3 regions of the Streptomyces sp. NPDC002676 genome follow, and region 2 is predicted to be linked to each of the others. Evidence: riboswitches for the same ligand, from Rfam matches in the RefSeq annotation. Region 2 holds a riboswitch; each other region holds the start of a gene.

Region 1 (4,927 bases), on a different contig from region 2:
GTGGGTATCGCCACACCCTGGGCGGCTCGGCGTCCGGCTAGGGTCTGTCCGCTACCTACAAATGCCCCGGAGGACCCATGGCGTTCGGCTGGATCGACGAGCAGGCCGAGGCGCGCCGCCGCGCCGGACTCGTACGGACGCTGCGCCCGCGCCCCGCCGACTCGCCGCTGCTGGACCTCGCGAGCAACGACTACCTGGGCCTGGCCCACCACCCCGACGTCGCCGAGGGAGCCGCCCAGGCCGCCCGGGCGTGGGGCGGCGGCTCCACCGGTTCCCGGCTGGTCACCGGCACCACCGAACTCCACACCGAGCTGGAGCGCGAACTGGCGGAGTTCTGCGGCTTCGAGGCGGCTCTGGTCTTTTCGTCCGGTTATGCCGCGAACCTGGCCGCCGTGACCGCGCTGGGCCCGCACGGCTCGCTGATCGTCTCGGACGCGGGCAACCACGCCTCGCTGATCGACGGCTGCCGGCTCGCCCGGGGCAGCACGCAGGTGGTCGGGCACGCCGACCCGGAGGCCGTGTGCAAGGCGCTGAGCACGCACGAGGGACCGGCGATCGTCGTCTCCGACACCGTGTTCTCCGTCGACGGCGACGCGGCCCCGCTGGCCGAACTGGCCGCGGCGTGCCGGGAGCACGGCGCCGGGCTGGTCGTGGACGACGCCCACGGGCTCGGCGTGCTGGGTGACGGCGGCCGGGGAGCGCCGAACGAGGCCGGGCTCGCGGGCGCGGACGACGTGGTCGTCACGGCCACGCTGTCCAAGTCGCTGGGCAGCCAGGGCGGGGTGGTGCTGGGCCCGGCCCGGGTGATCGACCACCTGGTCAACGCGGCCCGGACGTTCATCTTCGACACCGGCCTCGCCCCCGCCGCGGCGGGGGCGGCGCTGGCGGCGCTGCGGCTGCTGCGCCGTGAGCCGGAGCGGGCGGCACGGGCCCGTGAGGTGGCCGCGGAACTGCACGCACGCCTGACCGCCGCGGGTCTGGAAGCGGTGCGTCCGGACGCCGCGGTGGTCTCGGTGCGGGCCCCGTCCCCGGAGAGCGCCGTGCGCTGGGCGGCCGACTGCCGTTCGGCCGGTCTTGCCGTGGGCTGCTTCCGTCCTCCTTCCGTGCCCGACGGCATCTCGCGGCTGCGGCTGACCGCCCGCGCGGACCTCTCCGGGTCCGAGATCGAACGCGCTGTACGGGTCATCGACGAGGCGCGACCATGAGTCGGCGTGACACGGCCGGGCTTCGCACGCATCTGATCGGATCTGATCGGTAGCGGTTGGTCGGGGTCAGGGTCAGGGTCGGGGTCGGGGTCGGGGTCGGTCGGGATCCGCGGGTCACCGGAGCGCGGCCACGAACCCCGCCCAGCTCCCGGGGGAGAAGAGCAGCGCGGGTCCGGCCGGGTTCTTGGAGTCGCGCACGGCGAGCAGTCCGGCCCGCGGGCCGGAGCGCGGCCGGGCCGTCTCCACGCAGTTGTTCGCTCCCGTGCTGTAGCTGCTGCGCAGCCATTGCGCATCGTGCAGATCGGTACTGATCGGGACGTGCCGAGGCAGTACTGACATGGTGCCTCCTTACGCGCCGTCACCTATCCCGGCGATGTAATCCAACGATTCCTCGGGTGAAAGGGCGTGGATGCGAAGGGTGTTGAAGGCCTCCGAGTAAGCCACGAGGTCTTCTTTCCGTTCCAGATAGAGGCTACTCGTCAATTGGTCGAGAACAACCACGTCCAGATCAGAAGTGCTCGGAAATGAGAAGATTACGAAAGGTCCCGTGAGGCCGACATGTGCCCCGGCTCCGAACGGAAGTACCTGTAGCCGTACTTGGGGCAGCCGCGCCGCCTGCAGCAACCGCTCCAGCTGCCGGGCCATCACCTCCGGGCCGCCGACCTCGCGCCGGAGCACCGCCTCGTCCAGTACGGCGTCCAGGTGCAGCGGCGGATCCGAGTGGAGCACGTCCTGCCTGGCCAGACGCACTTCCACTAACGCGTCCAGCGCCTCCTCGTCCAGGCTCTTCACGGCCGCCCGGGTCACCGCGCGGGCGTACTCGGGCGTCTGGAGCAGACCCGGGACCACCGTGGTCTCCAGGGTGCGCATGCCACTGGCCTGTGACTCGAGGCTGATGAAATCGCGATAGGTCGGCGGCAATACCCCGCGGTACGCATGCCACCAGCGGTTGCGTGCGCCGACCGCGTTCTCCTCGGCACCGGCCAACAACAGTAGTAACTCACGGAGTTGGGCGTCCCGAACCGCGTACGCGTCCAGGAGTATGCGCACATCGGCCGGTTTCACGCCGCTGGCACCCGTCTCGATACGGCTCACTTTCGACTGGTGCCAGCCCACCAGCCGGGCGGCCTCGCCACTCGTGAGCCCAGCCTCGGCGCGCAGCGTGCGCAGTTCGGCGCCCAGTTTGCGGCGGCGCACCGCGGGACCGTTCTGCATGGGCTCCTCCTTACTCCTTCCGGGCCGCCCAAATACGTGCTCCCGTCGCAGAGTTCACCGCTTTGAGCGACAGATATATGCATATCTTGGTGGATCGCTCCCCTGACCGGCCCGGTAATGGCAGTCTGGCGAAGAAGCACCAGTCCGGGACCGTACTCGAACCATCCGCTCCTTTGTCGGACTCCGGTCCCGTGGGAAAGGGACGACCTCGCCATGGCAGACCATCTGGAAGCATCCGTCACTCTGCCGAGCGATCCGGCCTCGGTCTCCGTCGCCCGCTCCTACGTCGTGGGCACCCTCGCGGAGTGGGGCCTGCCGTCGGACACCGACGTGGCCGACACCGTGCGACTCATCGTCTCCGAACTCGCCACGAACGCCGTACAGCACACCTTCGGCCAGTCACCCACCTTCACGGTCGACATCGCGCTGCACCGTGACGAACACCTGCGCATCGGCGTCACAGACAGTCATCCACGCTTTCCGAAGAGACTGCCCGCCGCGGTCCAGCAGGACAACGGCCGCGGCATGGTCATCATCCGCTGGCTCACCGCCGAGTGCGGCGGCAAACTCCGCGTCCGCCCCACCCGCGAGGGCGGCAAGACGGTCTCCATCGAGCTCCCGTGGACGATCCCGGCCGAACCGGTGCCGGCGGCCGGCCAGCAGGAGCCCTGACCGTCCACGGGGTGAGGAGCCCTCAGCTGACCCGGCCGTACCAGACGCTCCGCGTCCAGATCCTCTCCAGCTTCACCACGTCACCCGTCTTCGGGGCGTGCCAGATCTTCCCGTGTCCGGCGTAGATGCCGACGTGGTAGATGCTCGAACCCGAGTGGAAGAACACCAGGTCGCCCGCCCTGCGGCTGCCGGCCGAGATGTGGTGCGTCTTGTTGTACTGCTGGGCGGCCGTACGCGGCAGGGTCTTGCCCACCTTCTTGTACGAATAGAGCGTCAGCCCCGAGCAGTCGAACCTGCGCGGCCCGCTGGCGCCCCACTGGTACGGGGCGCCCCTCTTGGAGGCCGCGACCTGGAGCGCCTTCGTGGCCGTGGTGGCGGCCGAGGCCTCGGTGGCCAGACCCGGGACCGCGATCGTGCCGCCCACGGCGGCGAGAGTGAGTGCCGAGGCCGTGCCGGCCCGGGCCATCAGTGACGGGACACGATTGAGCGCAGTCATGCGCAACCCTTCGTCAGCCGCCTGTGAAGGATGACCTGTCGGATTCGGGCTGGCGAAGTTGCCCGGCCGCGTTGCCGCGGCTTCACCCCAAGGGCCTGCTCGGAACCTCCGCCCGTCCGCGCTGTGCGGACGAACCTCCGTTCCGGCGACCCGCCTTGCTCGGGTCCTCCACTCCTGCCGATCCACTCCTGTCGACCTGTCGTCCGGGCGGCGGCAGGACTCGGCGTCCGCCCGGACCGCCCCGCCGCGGTGGCGGGGGCTTGTCGTCGGACAGGGATCTTCACCCACAGGTGTCCGAAAATCCCAATGGAATCGGGGATTTGTGGTGTTACTCACCACTCACCCGTTCGGGTGGACATGGGTGCGTTCGAGACACCGTCAGTTCCCTTACAGGGCCCCGGACCTGGGACGGAGCGCGTTCGGGCCCCCTCGGACGAGCGCCGTGCGCAAGCCGAGGGGGCCCGGAAAAGGATCCGTGAATACGCCGGCCGTGGGTCCGCCGTTCGGGCCGTTTCAACTCCCGCCCGGGCGCGGCTTCGACACGCGGTTCCCGGCGTCTCGGATATGTGTCCGGATCAGCCGACACCGTCGGGCGGGAGCGCGACGCGAGCGGTACGGCGCTCACCGTCGAGCACCCGCAAAGCCCGTGCCAGCGTGTCCCCGTGCAGCTCCGTCTCACCCCGACGGTGCATCAGCACCAGCGCGTCGCGCAGCTCGGACGCCTTGTGCACCAGCGCCTGCGCCGCGCGCAGCCCGCGGTAGGTGTCACCGTCGTGCGCCGGGTTGATCCGGCCCAGCAGATCGACGGTCTCCAGGTAACGGTCTATCAACTCGCCCTCGGCCCGTGTCAGCGCGGGCAGCGGAGGCAGGTCCGGCAGCATCGGCGGCTCACCCGGCCTCGGGCGCGCCGGGCACGGTCCTGCGGCTGGGGACGACGCCGTCCACCAGTCCGTACTCCAGCGCTGCCGTGGCGTCCAGGATCAGATCCCGCTCCAGGTCCCGGTCGACCTGCTCCTCCGTACGGCCGGTGTGCCGCGCGAGCATCTCCGCCGTCAGGGTGCGCACCCGCTCCAACTCCTGGGCCTGGATGACGAGGTCGCTGGGCATCCCCCGCACCGGCTCGCCGAGACCGGGCTGTTCGATCACCATCCGCGCTCCCGGCAGCGTGAACCGCCTGCCCGGGGCCCCGGCCGCGAGCAGGACGGCGGCGGTCCCGGCGGCCTGCCCCAGGCAGTAGGTCCCCACCGGGCAACTGACGTACTGCATGGTGTCGTAGATCGCCGCCAGCGCCCCGAAGGAGCCGCCCGGGGAGTTGATGTACAGCGTGATCTCCCGGTCC
Region 2 (4,927 bases):
CAGCGTGAACTTCAGCGGCTGACCCGTCTTCGCGTCCACGGCGATACTGATCGCGCCGACCGTGCTGCCGGACTGCCTGGGCTTGATCAGCAGCTTGTAGGCGTCGCGGCCGGCGACCTGGGCGGTGCCGTCGACGGTGACGGACGTGGTGTCGTCCACCGACTTCAGGGCCTGGTCGGCGAAGTCCTTGGGCGTGGCCGGGGGCTCGGCCCGGTGCTCCTTGGCCGAGCCGGCCGAGGAGCCGTGGTAGACCTCGTTGCTCTTGCTGTCGTAGCCCCACACGTCCTTGCCGTTGTGGATGAGGCTGTACTCGGCGCCGCTCTCCAGCAGCGACAGCTTCTGCCGGTCCGGGCCGTCGAGGGCCACGCGCAGGGTGTGCGTGCCGGAGACCAGCTCGGTGAGCTTCGCCTTCGGGTCCGCGGTCGAGCCGTCGCCGTGGCCGCCCCGGGCCGCGCCGGACATCAGGCTGTTCTCCAGGCCGCCGAAGTTCGGCAGGCCGAGGTCGGTGTCGATCTTCACCGTGCCGGACAGCTGCTGCACGTCCGACTTGGCTATCTTCTCGATGAGCTGCTGTGCGGTGATCTTCGGCAGGTCGGGGTCACCGGAGGCGGCGAGCGCCGGGACGAGCCCGATCGTGGCCGCCGCCACCCCCACCACCGCGACCGGGACGACGTACCGGGCGGCCTTGCGGCGTCCGGTACGCAGGTCCCCGTCCTGCGCGACGTCCATTGCGTCGTCGGATTCGTACGGTGCCATGTGTGCCTTACCTCCGTCGTCGGCGGCGGCTGTCCTCACGCTGGTCCACCTGAGCCGCCATTCTCACCCGAATCGGTGAGGAGTGGTGATTTCCGTGGTTCCCATCTGACCAAATCGGCCGTGAGGAAGCGTCAGACCTCGGAGCCAACTCCGTGTACGCCTGCGGTATGACACGAAAGGGCGGCAGCTCCACCCGACCCGTAGGGGTCGTCCCGAAGCCGGGCTCAGCCGGCCCGGAACACCACCGCGTCGCACAGTTCCGTCAGCGCCGCCTTGGCGTCGCACTCGGGCAGCGGGGCCAGCGCGGCGCGCGCCTCCTCGGCGTAGCGGACGGCGTCCCGGCGGGCCTGCTCCAGCGCGGGGTGTGCGCGCAGCGCGGCGAGCACCTCGGCGTGCCGGGCGTCGTCGCTGAGGTCGGAGTCCAGCAGCTCGCACAGCGCGAGGTCCTCGGGCAGCCCCAGCTTGGCCGCCCGCTCGCGCAGCCGGAGCACGGGCAGGGTCGGGATGCCTTCGCGCAGGTCGGTGCCGGGGGTCTTGCCGGACTCGTGCGAGTCGGAGGCGATGTCCAGGACGTCGTCCGAGAGCTGGAAGGCGACACCGAGCCGCTCGCCGTACTGGGTGAGGACGTCGACGACCGTCTCGTCGGCGCCGGACATCATGGCGCCGAACCGGCACGAAACCGCCACCAGCGCACCCGTCTTGCCGCTGAGCACGTCCAGGTAGTGGTCGACCGGGTTACGGCCGTCCGAGGGACCCGCGGTCTCCAGGATCTGACCGGTCACCAGCCGTTCGAAGGCGAGGGCCTGCACCCGGACCGCCTCGGGGCCGAGGTCGGCGAGGATCTGGGAGGCGCGGGCGAAGAGGAAGTCGCCGGTGAGGACCGCGACGGAGTTGCCCCAGCGGGTGTTGACGCTGTCCACACCGCGGCGCACGGCGGCCTCGTCCATGACGTCGTCGTGGTAGAGCGTGGCGAGGTGGGTCAGCTCCACGACGACGGCGGACGGCACCACGTTCGGCGCGTACGGGTCACCGAAGCGCGCCGCGAGCATCACGAGCAGCGGCCGGAAACGCTTCCCGCCGGCCCGGACGAGGTGCTGCGCGGCCTCGGTGATGAACGGGACCTCGCTCTTGGTGGCTTCGAGCAAACCTTCCTCGACAGCCGCCAATCCGGCCTGGACATCGGCTTCGAGAGCCTGGTCCCGCACGCTCAGCCCGAACGGCCCGACGACGGTCACGAGGGGTCTCCTGTCTGCTGTGTCTCTGTTGGCGATTACACGGTTTGTCGATAGGTCGCCGCTATCACTTCAAGTCAGCGTATCCGGTCCGCTTTCGATCACCGATAGCGCCCACCGCTCGAGACACTCATGCACATCCGTACGTCCTACCCCCACGACTCCCACCGGCGGACGGTACGAGGGGGTACGCGCACGTATGGCGGACCCCGCCGGACGCGCCGGCCCCCGCGCCGCGTCGGCGAGTCGCGACGGGAGCCGTGGCCGGCCACCGAACCCTCCGAAATCAGCTGTGACGCGGACCACTTTCCCGTCTCCAATGGGTGAAGCAAATCCCCTGAAACCCCCGAATCGCCTGAATCCCCTTAATACCTCATGCCTGATTTGCCATATTTTGCCCATTCGTGAGTTGGGTCACTCACGCCCACCGGAACGCCTCGCCGGGAATAGTCGCCCCCACCCCTTCCCACCCCTTGCCGCAAAGGCGAGTTGAGTGTTGGCAACTGCAAAGGATCAAGTACCACATTCAGAACAGATCAAGGTCAACTGGGTTGATCTACGAATCTGGTACTTGTTCCGGACATGTGCTCTCGCATACGTTCCGGGCCATCAGGCGGACGCCGAATCCTGCCGCCGCCTGAAAGACCCATCGACGAACTCATTTCGTACGGCAGGAGCGGGGGACCCAGGTATGCCGCCGGCCCGGTCGACACATGTCGCACCGGAACGGCTAGGGGTGAAGTCGTGCCGTCTCGACGGCCCGGCCGGGCACTCCCCAGCCCGAACCCGACAGCTCACCTCGCAGGCGCCGGAGAGGACTTCCCCATGTCTGCTGCCGTTCAGCCCCGCCGCACCCGGAACAACCGCCTCCTCCGCGCGCTCGCCGCCGCCGGCACCGGCGTCGCCGTACTCGCGATCCCGCTCATCGGCGCCACGAGCGCATCCGCCGCCGGCGGGACGACGACGACCGCCGCCACCACCCTCGCGGGGTACCCGAACAACCTCGACGGCTGGATCCGCGAGTCGCTCGCGATCATGGCTCAGAAGGGCATCCCGGGCAGCTACAACGGCATCTACCGCAACATCATCCGGGAGTCCTCGGGCAACCCCAACGCCATCAACCTCTGGGACTCCAACGCGGCCAAGGGCATCCCGTCCAAGGGCCTGCTCCAGGTCATCGACCCGACGTTCAACACGTACCACGTGGCCGGAACGTCGTTCAACATCTACGACCCCGTCGCGAACATCACCGCCGCCTGCAACTACGCCGCCGCGCGCTACGGTTCGATCGACAACGTCTTCAGCGCGTACTGACATACCCCCCGGTCAGTCGGTCGGGAACAGTCTTTCGAGGACGACGGCGATGCCGTCGTCCTCGTTCGACTTGGTGAGCTCGTCGGCGACCGCCTTGAGTTCGGGGTGCGCGTTGGCCATGGCGACGCCGCGGCCGGCCCAGGCGAACATCGGGATGTCGTTGGGCATGTCGCCGAAGGCGAGAGCCTGTTCGGCGCCGATCCCCAGCAGGTCGGCGGCGAGCGCGAGCCCGGTCGCCTTGGTCACCCCGCCGGGCTGGAGCTCCACGGTGCCCGGCCCCGACATGGTGACCGTCGCCAGCGAGCCCACGACCGAGCGCGCGAGTGCCGCCAGCGCGTCGTCGGACAGGTCGGGATGGCGCAGCAGCACCTTGCTGATGGGCTCCGCCCACAGATCGTCGCGGCGGCCGACCCGCACCGCGGGCAGGGTCGGATGGGGCATCCGGTACCCGGGCTCGATGAGCGTGAGCCCGTCCACGCCGTCCTGGTCGACGGCCGCGTGGACCTGCCCGACCTCGGCCTCGATCTTGCCGAGCGCGGTCTCGGCCAGCTCCCGGTCGAGCCGCACCGACCGCACCAGGCGGTCGGCTCCGGCGTCGTACACCTGCGCGCCCTGCCCACACACCGCGAGCCCCGTATATCCGAGGTCGTCCAGCAGGGGCCGCACCCTGGGTGCCGGGCGGCCCGTCACCACCAGGTGCCGGGCGCCGGCCCGCGCCACCCGCGCGAGCGCGGCGCGCGACCGGTCGGAGACGGTGTCGTCGCCGCGCAGCAGCGTCCCGTCCAGGTCGGTGGCGATCAGTGAATACGCGGGGGAGGCGGCCATGATCAGAGAATACGGACCTCGCGCCCCACCCGACTCCCCCTGTCACCCTGTGCACTTATGTACTTCCCAGCCCCAAGTGGGGCCATCCGCTTGCCTGATGGCCTCCTTCGTAGGAGTGGAGCGGCCTCAGCCATGGGCCGCCTGCGGACCGGATCCACCCCGTCCGCCCCCAAAGGCAGCCAAGCCGGGGATTGCCACCCCGACAAGACTTTTCCGGGCATCAAGAACTCTTCAGTCATCACCCGCACAACCCTTCGGGCACTGCCCAAGACACCTGCCTCCGCCGTAACGTGTGGCGCGACCACATGGAACGCATCGCCGCGCAAGGCGCCGGATGAGAGTGAGGCAGTACCCCATGCCCCCCTTCGACGTCCCCGAGGGTGACCCCTTCGGTCCGCACAACCTTCCCTATGGCGTCTTCTCGCCCTCCGGCAGCACGGAGCGGAGGGTCGGCGTCCGGCTCGGGGACCACGTCCTCGACGCGGGCGCCGCGGCCACCGCCCTCGGCTCGCCGCACCACGCGCTGCTCGCGAAGCCCACCCTCAACCCGCTGCTGGCCGCCGGCCGCACGGCCTGGTCCGAGGTGCGGCGCGCGCTGACCGCCTGGGTGACGGAGCCCGCGCACCGCGAGACGGTCGAGCCGCTGTTCCACCCGCTGTCCGAGGTCACCCTGCACCTGCCGTTCGAGGTGGCGGACTACGTCGACTTCTACGCCTCGGAGAACCACGCGCGGAACGTCGGCCAGATCTTCCGCCCGGACGCGGCGGACTCCCTCACCCCCAACTGGAAGCACCTGCCGA
Region 3 (4,927 bases), on a different contig from region 2:
CCTTGTAGAACTCGGACGCGGCGACGTCGAGCGCGAGCGCGATCTGCTCGCCGGGGATGTAACCGGCCTGCTTGATGGCCTCGAGGATGAGGTCGAGGGCCTCACGGTTGGAGGGCAGGTTCGGGGCGAAGCCGCCCTCGTCGCCGAGGCCGGTGGACAGGCCCTTGCCCTTCAGGACCTTCTTCAGCGTGTGGTAGACCTCGGCACCCCAGCGCAGGGCCTCGGAGAAGGACTCCGCGCCGATCGGGGCGATCATGAACTCCTGGATGTCCACGTTGGAGTCGGCGTGCGAGCCGCCGTTCAGGATGTTCATCATCGGCACCGGCAGCAGGTGCGCGTTCGGGCCGCCCAGGTAGCGGAAGAGCGGGAGGTCGCTGGCCTCGGAGGCGGCGTGGGCCACGGCCAGGGAGACGCCGAGGATGGCGTTGGCGCCGAGGGAGCCCTTGTTGTCGGTGGCGTCCAGGTCGAACATGGCCTGGTCGATCAGGCGCTGCTCGGTGGCGTCGTAGCCGACCAGCTCCGGGCCGATCTGCTCGATGACGGCGAGGACGGCCTTCTCGACACCCTTGCCCAGGTAGCGGTTGGGGTCACCGTCGCGCAGCTCGATGGCCTCGAAGGCGCCGGTGGAGGCGCCGGACGGGACGGCGGCACGACCCGTGCTGCCGTCGTCGAGGCCGACCTCGACCTCGACCGTGGGGTTGCCTCGGGAGTCCAGGATTTCCCGGGCTACGACGACGTCGATGGACGGCACGAGCATCTCCTTCTTGGGATGTGACGCTGGAAGTGCGGGGCGTGTGCCTTTGCGGGCTGTGCCTTGCGCCTAGAGCCTAACCGTCCATGGGGCGTCGGCCATCGACCGACCGTCCCGTGGACAGGCAAACGGTACCCATTGTTCACGCCCGGAACAAAGGGGTTCCCGGGTAGCCCCCGGGTGAAGAGTGGGGAAAGTGCGGCGGAAAGCGGGGAGGGGAGCGGCGAACAGCGGGGACGGAAAAGCCCCGCCCCGGCGCGTACGGGGGAACACGCGCCGGGGCGGGGGGACTGGGGGCCGCGCCTTACTTCAGGTGCAGCTGCTGACCCGGGTAGATCAGGTCGGCGTCCTGGACGATGTCCTTGTTCAGGTCGAACAGCTTCTTCCAGCCGCCCTTGACGCCGTGCTTCTCGGCGATGGTGCTGAGGGTGTCGTCCTTGACGACCTTGTACTCGCCGTCGCCCTTCTTGACCTTCTTGCCGGTCGGGGTGGTGACGGTCGCGCTCTTGGCCGGGGCCGTACGCTCGGCGGAGCGGGAGGCGGCCTGGCCGGTGGAGCGGGTGGCGGTGGCCTTCGGGGCCGCCGCGGTGCCGTTGTACGGCGTGTTCGACAGGCCCGTGCCGCAGACCGGCCAGGCGCCCTTGCCCTGGGCGGCGAGGACCTTCTCGGCGACGGTGATCTGCTGCGCCTTGGTGGCCTGGTTGGCCTGCGGGGCGTAGGCGGTGCCGCCGTACGCGGCCCAGGTGGAGGCGGAGAACTGCAGGCCGCCGTAGAAGCCGTTACCGGTGTTGATGGACCAGTTGCCGCCGGACTCGCACTGGGCGACCTTGTCCCACTCGGCGGCGGTGGCGGCGGAGGCGTTGCCGGCCGCCATGAGCGGGGCGGCGACAGCGGCGCCGGCGACTCCGGCGAGTGCGATGGCGCGGGTGGCCTTGAACGGGCGGCGGTGCTTGCCCTTACCGGTGAACAGCATGGATCGATCCCCTCACCGACGCCTGCGAGGTGAGCTGTCGGGTTCGGGCCGGTTGAGTTGCCCGGCCGCGGCCCTTTCGGGACACGGCTTCACCCCAAGCCGCAACCGACGTCAACTGCCGGTTTTGGCACTTACCTTGGGTCCCCCGCTCCTGCCTACGGCGCATGATGCGACGACTGTTCCCGGGCAACCGCTGGCAGGATTCGGCGTTGCGACTGCCGGGGCTCGTGGTGACGAGCGGCCTTGACCGTAGCCACGCGATCCGCGGAATTTCAAAGACGATCAGGGCTTCTGAGACTCATCCCACACTTTCACCAAACCGGACATTCAGGCGCTTAGTGGGGCGTCAACTCCCGCTACTTCTGGCCCGTTTCCGCACCGATTTCCAGGGTCTGACCGGCGGCGATGTGGTTCGGGTCGGCGCCGATGACCTTCTTGTTGTGGCCGTAGAGCGCGCGCCATCCGCCGTCGACGTCAAGGGAGTCGGCGATGGCGCAGAGAGTGTCGCCCTCACGGACCTCGTAGGTGCTCGCATCGCGGGACGCATGACGACCGGACCGGGTGGCGTTCTGACCGTTTGTCACGCTTTCGTCCGCACTGACGCCACGGTGACGTCCACCACTACTGAGCGAGCCGGTGTCGACGAGGCTCCAAGAGCCGCCGTTCTGCCAGGAATTGTCCGAGTCGTCCGTTGCGGGGTCCGTGGTGGCGCCACCGTCCCCCTGCCCGTTTTGAGTGTCGGATGATGTGGATTTGTCGGACTTGGGGGTTTCGCCGCCCTTGCCGGAGCCCTCGGAGTCGCCGCCCTCGCCCGCGCCACGGCTCGCACTCGGGGACGGCTTGGCGGTGGCGTCCGAGGAGTCGGACGACCGCGACGGGGATGACGACGGCGAAGAGGGTGACGAAGGCGACGAATCCGACAGACCGGATGAGTCCGAAGTGTCGGCGGAGTCGGACGAATCCTGACCCTGCTGGTCCTGCTGGTCCTGCTGGTCCTGCTGGTCCTGCTGGTCCTCCGGCGAATGCCCGGACTCGGAGGAGCCACCGGAGCCGTGCGAGCCGGAGGCCGAGTCCGAACCCGGGTTTCCGACGCCCGTGTCGACGTCCACGGAGCCGGAGTGCGCGGTCAGGCCGTTGAGCAGGGCGCAGGTGGCCCAGGGAGTGGTGCCCCGGTCGGCGAGGATCCGCTCGGCCACGGCGATCTGCTGCGAACGGCTGGCCTGGTCGGCGCTGGAGGCGTACTTCGTGCCGCCGTACTTGTCCCAGTCGTCCTGGGAAATCTGCAGGCCACCGTAGTAACCATTGCCGGTGTCGGCGCTCCAGGAGCCGCCGCTCTCACACTCGGCCACCTTGTCCCACGTGGTGCCGTCGGCCGCGCTGGCGCTTGCTGCGCCGAGGAGCGGGATGGCGATCGCGGAGCCGGTCACTCCGGCCGCGACGAGGAGGGCCGGAGCCTGACGGGGGCGACGGTGACGACCGTTCCCGGTGAGCATACGGAAGCCTTTCGTGCGACAGCAGGACCGGCGCGGCGGGTGATGCTGGGCGCCACGCTGACGAGTGAACGTATCGGCATACGATCACTTGTCACAAGTTAATGCCGCGCAGATCACGTGAAGATCACGGAGTTGTACGTCTTTCATCTTCGCCTGGCCGGGCCGCGCTTGTGGGAGGGGTGAGCGGCTCCTACTGGACGGGCGTGAACTCCACCGGCAGGGTGCGCAGGCCGCGCATGATGAGTCCGCCGCGCCAGCGCAGCTCGGCCGGATCCGCCGCGAGCCGCAGATCGGGGAGGCGGGTGAGGAGGGTGGCGAGTGCGAACTGGCCCTCCAGGCGGGCGAGCGGCGCGCCGAGACAGTAGTGGATGCCGTGGCCGTAGCCGAGGTGCTGGTTGTCCCGGCGGGACAGGTCCAGCCGGTCCGGGTCGGTGAACCGCTCCGGATCCCGGTCGGCCGCGGCGAGCACGACGAGCACCGGGTCGCCGGCGGCGATGTCCTGCCCGCCGATGGTGAGCGGCCGGGTGGCGAACCGCCAGGTGGCCAGCTCCACCGGGCCGTCGTAGCGGAGCAGTTCCTCCACGCCGGTCTCCAGCAGCTCCCGTTCCCCGGCGGCGAGGGACCGCTGGAGCCGCTGCCGCTGTTCGGGGTGGGTGAGCAGGGCGTAGGTGCCGTTCCCGATGAGGTTGACCGTCGTCTCGAAACCGGCGAAGAGCAGGATGAAGGCCATGGCGGCGGCCTCGTTCTCGGTGAGGTGCTCTCCGTGGTCGGAGGCGCGGATCAGACCCGAGATCAGGTCCTCGCCGGGCGCGGGCTCGGCGGGCAGCGCCGCCCGCTTGCGGTGGATCAGCTCGGCGAGATAGCCCCGCATCTTCTTCACCGAACGGGCCACACCGCCCCGGGGCCCTCCGCCGTGCCGGATCATCATGCCCGCCCAGTCCCGGAAGTCGTCCTGGTCCTCGCGCGGGACGCCGAGCAGGTCGCAGATGGCGTAGATGGGGAGCGGGAAGGCGAACTCGTGGATGAGGTCGGCGGAACCCTTCGCCGCGAACCCGTCGATGAGCTGGTCGGTCAGCTCCTGCACACGAGGCGCGAACTCGGCGACCCGGCGGGGCGTGAACGCCTTGCTGACCAGCCGGCGCAGCCGGGTGTGGTCCGGCGGGTCGATGTTCAGCAGGTGCGTCATCAGCTCGGCCTTGCGCTCACCGGGGATGCCGGTCTTGCCCTTGGCGTGCGCGGGCTCGTCATGATGCGCCGGGTTCTTGCTCAGCCGCTGGTCGGCGAGCGCCTGCTTGGCATCGGCGTACCGGGTGACCAGCCAGGCCTCCACCCCACTGGGCAACCGCGTCCGGTGCACGGGGGCGTGCTCCCGCAGCCAGGCGTAGGCCGGGTACGGGTCGGCGGCGAACTCCCAGGTGAAGAGGTCGGGGGCGGGGGCGCCGGGGGCGGGCTGGGGGTTGAACTGGTTGGTCACCCCTTGACGGTATCCGGCTTGTCCGACGTCTCGCCGAGGGCCTTCAGGGCAGCGGGGTGACCCATGTCGGCGGCTTTGCGGTACCACTGCCTGGCCTCGTCCGGTTTGCCTTCCCTGTCGAGGAGGGCGGCGAGACGGTAGGCGCCGTAGGAGTCGCCCACCGTGTAGCCCTTCTCGTATTTCTCGCGGGCCTCGTCGAGATATCCCCGCATCTCCAGAAGGGCGCCCTGATGAGT

Evidence for each region. Region 2 has a riboswitch for cyclic di-AMP ahead of ACWD3E_RS30800 (transglycosylase SLT domain-containing protein). Riboswitches for the same ligand answer to the same signal wherever they lie in the genome.
Region 1: another riboswitch for cyclic di-AMP. It lies ahead of ACWD3E_RS19055 (C40 family peptidase); the one in region 2 lies ahead of ACWD3E_RS30800 (transglycosylase SLT domain-containing protein).
Region 3: another riboswitch for cyclic di-AMP. It lies ahead of ACWD3E_RS13705 (transglycosylase family protein); the one in region 2 lies ahead of ACWD3E_RS30800 (transglycosylase SLT domain-containing protein).

Annotation. Positions count from the first base shown of each region.
Region 1 covers NZ_JBSFVT010000006.1:133,410-138,336, forward strand. The annotation lists gene ACWD3E_RS19035 (8-amino-7-oxononanoate synthase) at 78-1,205, shown strand; gene ACWD3E_RS19040 (DUF397 domain-containing protein) at 1,320-1,544, opposite strand; gene ACWD3E_RS19045 (helix-turn-helix domain-containing protein) at 1,554-2,420, opposite strand; gene ACWD3E_RS19050 (ATP-binding protein) at 2,634-3,092, shown strand; gene ACWD3E_RS19055 (C40 family peptidase) at 3,115-3,588, opposite strand; cyclic di-AMP (ydaO/yuaA leader) riboswitch at 3,592-3,730, opposite strand; gene ACWD3E_RS19060 (hypothetical protein) at 4,164-4,469, opposite strand; gene ACWD3E_RS19065 (ATP-dependent Clp protease proteolytic subunit) at 4,477-4,927, opposite strand, start outside.
Region 2 covers NZ_JBSFVT010000014.1:132,548-137,474, reverse strand. The annotation lists gene ACWD3E_RS30810 (LolA family protein) at 1-756, opposite strand, end outside; gene ACWD3E_RS30805 (polyprenyl synthetase family protein) at 981-1,991, opposite strand; cyclic di-AMP (ydaO/yuaA leader) riboswitch at 2,629-2,809, shown strand; gene ACWD3E_RS30800 (transglycosylase SLT domain-containing protein) at 2,814-3,302, shown strand; gene ACWD3E_RS30795 (HAD family hydrolase) at 3,315-4,127, opposite strand; gene fahA (fumarylacetoacetase) at 4,483-4,927, shown strand, end outside.
Region 3 covers NZ_JBSFVT010000004.1:87,813-92,739, forward strand. The annotation lists gene eno (phosphopyruvate hydratase) at 1-757, opposite strand, end outside; gene ACWD3E_RS13705 (transglycosylase family protein) at 1,056-1,724, opposite strand; cyclic di-AMP (ydaO/yuaA leader) riboswitch at 1,729-1,897, opposite strand; gene ACWD3E_RS13710 (transglycosylase family protein) at 2,081-3,217, opposite strand; gene ACWD3E_RS13715 (cytochrome P450 family protein) at 3,408-4,691, opposite strand; gene ACWD3E_RS13720 (hypothetical protein) at 4,688-4,927, opposite strand, start outside.